2 regions of the Lysinibacillus sp. BS3 genome follow, and region 1 is predicted to be linked to the other one. Evidence: riboswitches for the same ligand, from Rfam matches in the RefSeq annotation. Region 1 holds a riboswitch; the other holds the start of a gene.
The links. A riboswitch is a leader RNA that binds a small molecule or an ion and turns the genes downstream of it on or off. The one in region 1 is predicted to bind preQ1.

Region 1 (3,422 bases):
CTAAACGAGCGGTTGCAGGCGTGCCCATTGTTCCTCGATTTGGGCCGGAGTTCCCTGTTGCAATTACTCCGATTGTTCCAGCCATCATTGCATTATTAATAGCAAATGAACCAGCGTCCGTTTCAGAGTTAGCCCCCCCACCAAGAGAAAGGTTGATTATGTCCATTTTTTCTGTTACAGCCGTTTCAATTGCTTTAACAATACCAGATGTAGCCCCACTTCCATATGCACCAAGAACACGGTAAGCATAAAGGTCTACTTTTGGAGCAATTCCTTTAATGCCGAAATTGTTAGCTCCAATTGCTGCAATAGTTCCAGCAACATGGGTACCGTGAGAAGTATAGAACGAGCTTCCCTTTTCATTAAATTCAGGTGTTCCAGCAGGACGCTCAGAAGGCAAGGTTTCCGATGCATCGTCATCTGCCCGAGGCTTTGTGTAAGTTGATGAATTTGGAATGAAGTTTTTCCCACCCTTGTAAATTCCAGCGAACTCAGGGTGATCTGCGTCAATACCAGTATCTAATACTGCTACCTTTATACCTTGTCCTTCAATTCCTTCATTCCAAAGCTGTTCGATGCCGAGGAAAGAAATACTTGTATTCATTTGAGCCTCTAGTTGATCTTCCTTAATCAGTTCTGATGATTTCATTGTATTATCTTCAGATGCGTAAACAATTGCATCAGGTTCAATTAATGTTATTCCTTCTATTGAAAGCAGCTTTGGGAGATCATTTGCTTTCACAGTTGCTGCAAAACCGTTTAAAACAGTATCAAATGTGTAGCCTTGAGTCATTTGAACATTTTTAGTAGCTAATTCTTTCTTAACTTGTGCTTGTTGAGATTTTACATTTGATCGAACTTCATTTGCTCGCGCATTAGAGAACTTTTGGCCTTTCAATTGGCTCATTCCTTGCTCTAGTGCCACAGGCTTTTCAGATAAATGTACGATGACTGCAACTTCTTGATTGCCTGATACATTTTGTAAGCTTTCGTGAAGAGTTGGACCATCTTTAGACAAGCTTAGCTGTTCAGCGATAGCCGCCTTTAATTGAAGTATACTTTCACTTTGGCTATCCTGCTTGAATGGTTTCGAATCTTCAGCATTAGCACTCGATAATGGAACCAATAGAAAAAGCACCATAACGAAAGCTATCATACTACTTAAAAACTTCGTAAACTTAAACTTTTTCAAATCTCATTTCTCCCTCCGCTCTTAATTATCACACTTTTCGGTTTAGTGTGATATTTCCAATTTATCACAGGTGAGATAATTCGAATATCGGAATATTGAAAAATCTCAAAATATTGATAATTAGTATTACTTTGTCAAAAATGGATTAATTCTATTTTCCTAGTAATTTAATAAAAAAGTAGAACTTTCAAATGAGTATTGACTTACAGTGATTCATACTTTTTATCATTTAAGAGTTTTATAAAAAATCCATTTGACGTCCTGTATTATTTTTTGTACGATATTGAAGAAAAGAATGCCCGGACTAGAACGGGAGAGGTTCATAGCTGATACCCTCTATAAAAAACTATGGAAACATGACAATATGCCATGTCCATATCGGACGTGGCTTTTTTTATCTGTTTACTTATGTTTTAAATAGAATGATTGGTGATGCCTCTCTTGAAAAGTGTTGGGAAACATTTTACAAGGAGGTTTTTTTATGTCTGGCAGAAGTCATGAAGAAGGATTAAAGGATTTGACCCTATTAGGTAATCAAGGTACAAAGTATTCCTATGATTATGCACCTGAGGTATTAGAGGCAGTGGATAATCTTCATGCTAATCGAGATTATTTTGTTAAGTTTAATTGCCCAGAGTTTACCAGTTTATGTCCGCTTACAAATCAGCCGGATTTTGCAACGATGTACATTTCATATATCCCAGATAAAAAAATTGTTGAAAGTAAATCTCTAAAGTTGTATTTATTCAGTTTTAGAAATCACGGCGATTTCCATGAAGATTGCGTTAATATCATTATGAATGATTTAATTGCATTACTTGATCCAAGATATATAGAGGTTTGGGGGAAATTTACTCCACGTGGGGGTATCTCGATTGATCCCTGGTGTAACTATGGGAAGCCAGGAACTAAATACGAAGAAATCGCCAATTATCGTTTAATGAACCACGATCTTAACCCAGAAAAAATTGATAATCGATAAATGAAGCAAGACAGAGGTTTTTAGCTACCCTCTTAAAAAAACTAAGAAGAAAGCAGCACTTTTTCTTAGAGTGCTGTTTTTTCGATATAAGGGAGTCTTTATAGATGAAAAAGGAAAAAGCAATTGTAGTATTTAGTGGAGGTCAGGACAGCACAACTTGTTTGTTCTGGGCAAAAGAACGCTTTGAAGAGATTGAGGCAGTAACTTTCGATTATGGTCAAAGGCACCGTCTTGAAATTGACTGTGCGAAGGTGATAACAGAGGAGCTTGGTATCAAGCATCACATACTTGATATGTCTCTCCTGAATCAACTTGCTCCGAATGCATTGACACGACAAGACATAAAGGTGAAGGACGGAGAAAATGGTGAGCTCCCATCGACTTTTGTGCCTGGCCGCAATCTCCTTTTTCTTTCATTTGCGGGCGTTTTAGCGAGCCAAGTAGGGGCAAAGCATATTGTAACAGGTGTTTGTGAAACTGATTTTAGTGGATATCCGGATTGCCGAGATGTCTTTATTAAATCCTTAAATGTAACGTTAAATTTATCGATGGATGATTCCTTTGTGATTGATACACCCTTGATGTGGCTGAATAAGGCACAAACATGGGAATTAGCTGATCAGCTTGGGGCACTTGAGTTTGTACGACAAAGAACGTTGACTTGCTATAACGGTGTCATAGCAGATGGATGTGGTGAATGCCCAGCATGTAAATTGCGAAATAAAGGGCTTGATGAGTATTTAAGTTATAGGAAGGAGTCTTAAGGCATGTCAGATTTTAAAATCGTTGAGAGACTCCAGAGAATTGATGTGGATATTCAAAGAAATCAATTGAAATATCATGCAAAGCGTGTTCTCATAAGCAAAGAATTTACTTTCGATGCTGCCCATCATCTACATCATTATGAAGGGAAATGTAAAAATCTACATGGGCATACCTATCGAGCTATATTAGGACTGAGTGGCTACACAGATGAACGTGGTTTGATGATTGATTTCGGTGATATAAAAGAAATATGGAAACATAAAATAGAGATTCATTTGGATCACCGTTATTTAAATGAAACGCTTCCACCCATGAATACGACGGCAGAGAACATTGTTGTTTGGATTTACGAAAAGTTGACTGAGGCTTTGCTTGATGAAGGATATAACGGTGTGCGTGTAGAGTTTATCAGGCTTTACGAGACTCCAACAAGCTATGCAGAAGCTAGAAGGGAGTGGATGGAAGTTGAGTAAAGTACCTGTT
Region 2 (3,422 bases), 580 kb from region 1:
GGTGGTAGCCAAGCAAAACCATTGTTGCTGCAGTTGCCGCCCCTGTTACAAAGCTTCCATCAACCGTTAAATCCGGAAAATCTAACACCCGAAATGTTAAATATACACCAAGTGCCATAATTGCATAGATGATTCCTTGCTCCACTGCGCCAAATAATGCTAAAAACATCGTTGAATCATCTCCTAAATCTCTTTATTATTTATATCACTTGTAAAATGAAGATAAAGCGGGGATAATGCACCCCGCTTCGTTTTACTGTTCTAGAATTTCGGCACCCCAAGAATCTTTAATTTCGATGCCTAAATCATCTGCAACTTTTTTATTGATTAATAATTTCAGATTTTGTGGGTATTGTGCTGGTGTATCGGCAGGTGTCGCTTCACCTTTTAAAATTTTCACAGCCATTTGACCTGCTTCATAACCGATATCGAAATATTCAAAACCATAAGCGGCTAAACCGCCACGTGCTACAGAATCTAGTTCTCCTACAATTAATGGTAATTTATTCGTATTGGCAACATCAATTACCGATTCTAATGCAGAAACAACTGTGTTATCAGTAATAATATAGAAAGCGTCTACTTTACCAATTAGAGACTCTGTCGCTTGTTTTACATCCGCTGAAGTAGATGCTGATGCTTCTACCACCACTAAACCTTGTTCGTCCATAACCTTTTTCACTTCTGAAACTTGTGCAACTGAGTTTTGCTCACCCGCATTGTAGACCATCCCTACTTTTTTCGCACCAAGTTCTTTTAGGAATGCTACAGTTTTAGAAATCGTTTCTGGATGTAAATCGATTGTGCCTGTAATATTTTTCCCTGGCTTCTCCATTGAGTCAATTAGCTGTGCACCAACAGCATCTGTAACAGATGTAAAAATAATTGGAATATCACTTGTTGCTGTTGCAGCGGCTTGTGCAGAAGGTGTAGAGTTTGCAAAAATTAAATCTACGTTTGCACTTACTAGATTGTTAGCAATCGTTGTGTTAAGGCTATTATCTCCCTGTGCAATTTGTGGATCGTAGTCAACTTTTAAACCAGCATCTTCAATTGCTTTTTTAAAGCCTTCCGTTGCTGCGTTTAACGATGGATGCTCAACAATTTGAGTAATCCCGATTTTATATGTTTTATCATCTGCATTTCCGCTCTCACTTGCATTGTTTTTTTCATTTCCTTTTGAATCTGCTGTACCTGAGCCACCGCTACCACAAGCAGCAAGAAGCAACACTAATCCAAAAAGAAGGAATGACAACTTCTTTACATTGCTTTTCACAAATAATCCCCCCGATTATATTCTTTATATTCTCGAATATCTATCGCACTTTATCCAAACAAAGTGTGAATGTATCGCTATATTATCGTTATTATCGAGCTCCGTCAACAACATTATGAATGTTCTGACTTTTAAAAGTGACAAAATATTTTAGTTTTTCATTTAATTTGGCGCTTTAAACCGCTAAACTACGCTGTTTTAGTTAATCGATTTCTTTTTTCAACATAGTAAAAATTATTTATGACAATTTTGCGACGATAGGACATAATAGACAAAGTCTGACATTTGACTTCTACTAGATATCTATAATAGAATATTTACTTGTGTGAAAGCACCGTGGTTCGTAACCATCCCACGAAAAAAAACTAAGGAGAAATGAATATGAAGATAAAATTTTTAGCAGCAAGTGGTATCATTGCGGCTCTATATATAGCTGTAACCATGCTTGTTGCCCCATTTGGTTTTACAGAGGTACAGTTCCGAGTATCTGAGATGTTTAACCATTTAGTGGCCTTTAATCCACGCTTTGCCGTAGGGATTATTATTGGTGTATTGATCTCTAATCTCTTTTCACCACTTGGCATTTACGATTTAGTTTTTGGTGTAGGTCATTCAATGATTACACTTGGCCTGTTTATTTTAATCTGTAAATTTGTCAAAAATATTTGGGCACGTTTAATTATTAATACATTGCTCTTTACATGTACTATGTTTATCATTGCCTTTGAGCTGAACTTGGCTTTAGAGTTGCCATTTTTCTGGACTTGGCTAACAGTCGCGGCGGGTGAATTTGTTGTATTAGCTGTAGGTGCACCGATTATGTATGTATTAAACAAACGCCTTCACTTTAAAAATTTGATTTAACTGACGGATCTTTTTAGATTCGTCTTTTTTCTTGACACTATTCTGAAAATACTCTACAATTCTTTCTAATAAATGCAAGGAAGAAGAGTAGTAGCAAGCATTGTTACTTTTAGAGAGCTGGTGGTTGGTGCAAACCAGTAGTACAGACTTGTGAATGGACTTCAGAGCAGCCTTATCAAATGTAAGGCCGTTTCGCTCCCCGTTACCGGAGCAGGAAAGCGCGCAAAAATTGCGAATGAAGGTGGCACCACGGTTACTCGTCCTTTTTATGAGGGATTGGAGTGGCTTTTTTTTTGGAAAAATTAGCATAGAGGAGTCGAGTTAAGATGAGTACAGTAGTAGAAAAAAAGGGATATTTCGGTGAATTTGGTGGAAGCTTTGTTCCAAAGGAGCTTCAAAATGTTTTAAATAGACTAGATGAGAATTTTCAAAAGTATAAAGAGGATGATGATTTTAAGCAAGAATTAGATTACTATTTCCGTGAATATGTCGGTCGTAAATCCCCTCTTTATTTTGCAGAGAATTTAACAAAGCAATTAGGTGGCGCAAAAATTTATTTAAAACGTGAAGACCTTAACCACACAGGCTCCCATAAAATCAATAATGTATTAGGACAAATTTTACTAGCTAAACGTATGGGAGCAAATCGCGTGATTGCCGAAACAGGGGCAGGTCAACATGGTGTAGCAACAGCTACAGCGTGTGCCATGTTTGGAATGGATTGCACGATTTATATGGGCTTGGAAGATACAAAACGTCAGGCATTGAACGTATTTCGCATGGAACTTCTCGGAGCGAAAGTTGTAGCTGTCGATAAAGGGCAAGGACGCTTAAAGGATGCAGTAGATGAGGCATTCGCTGACTTAGTAGAAAACTATGAAACAACCTTCTATTTATTAGGCTCAGCAGTTGGACCACACCCCTTCCCATCAATGGTTAAACATTTTCAATCAGTGATTAGCCGCGAAAGTCGTGAACAGATTTTAGAAAAGGAAGGAAAGCTGCCGACAGCTGTTCTTGCCTGTGTAGGAGGCGGTAGTAATGCCATTGGGGCATTTGCTGATTATATTGCAGACGAAGATGTTCGTCTTATTGGAATAGAGCCAGACAAAGCTGCTACCTTAAACGAAGGAACACCAGGAGAGCTACACGGCTTCAAATGTTTAGTACTTCAGGACGCAGAAGGCAACCCACTACCTACCTATTCAATAGCAGCTGGTTTAGATTATCCAGGTGCGGGGCCTGAGCATAGCCATTTGAAAACAATCGGTCGTGCTGAATA

Region 2: it holds a riboswitch for preQ1, as region 1 does, so the genes downstream of both, AAJG31_RS11050 (QueT transporter family protein) here and queF (preQ(1) synthase) in region 1, are expected to answer to the same signal.

What each region holds. Positions count from the first base shown of each region.
Region 1 is NZ_CP154860.1:2,787,045-2,790,466, forward strand. It holds gene AAJG31_RS13680 (S8 family serine peptidase) at 1-1,192, opposite strand, end outside; PreQ1 riboswitch class I at 1,502-1,548, shown strand; gene queF (preQ(1) synthase) at 1,674-2,174, shown strand; gene queC (7-cyano-7-deazaguanine synthase QueC) at 2,279-2,938, shown strand; gene queD (6-carboxytetrahydropterin synthase QueD) at 2,942-3,412, shown strand; gene queE (7-carboxy-7-deazaguanine synthase QueE) at 3,405-3,422, shown strand, end outside.
Region 2 is NZ_CP154860.1:2,209,256-2,212,677, forward strand. It holds gene AAJG31_RS11040 (ABC transporter permease) at 1-169, opposite strand, end outside; gene AAJG31_RS11045 (ABC transporter substrate-binding protein) at 254-1,276, opposite strand; PreQ1 riboswitch class I at 1,607-1,651, shown strand; gene AAJG31_RS11050 (QueT transporter family protein) at 1,658-2,140, shown strand; T-box leader at 2,209-2,408, shown strand; gene trpB (tryptophan synthase subunit beta) at 2,467-3,422, shown strand, end outside.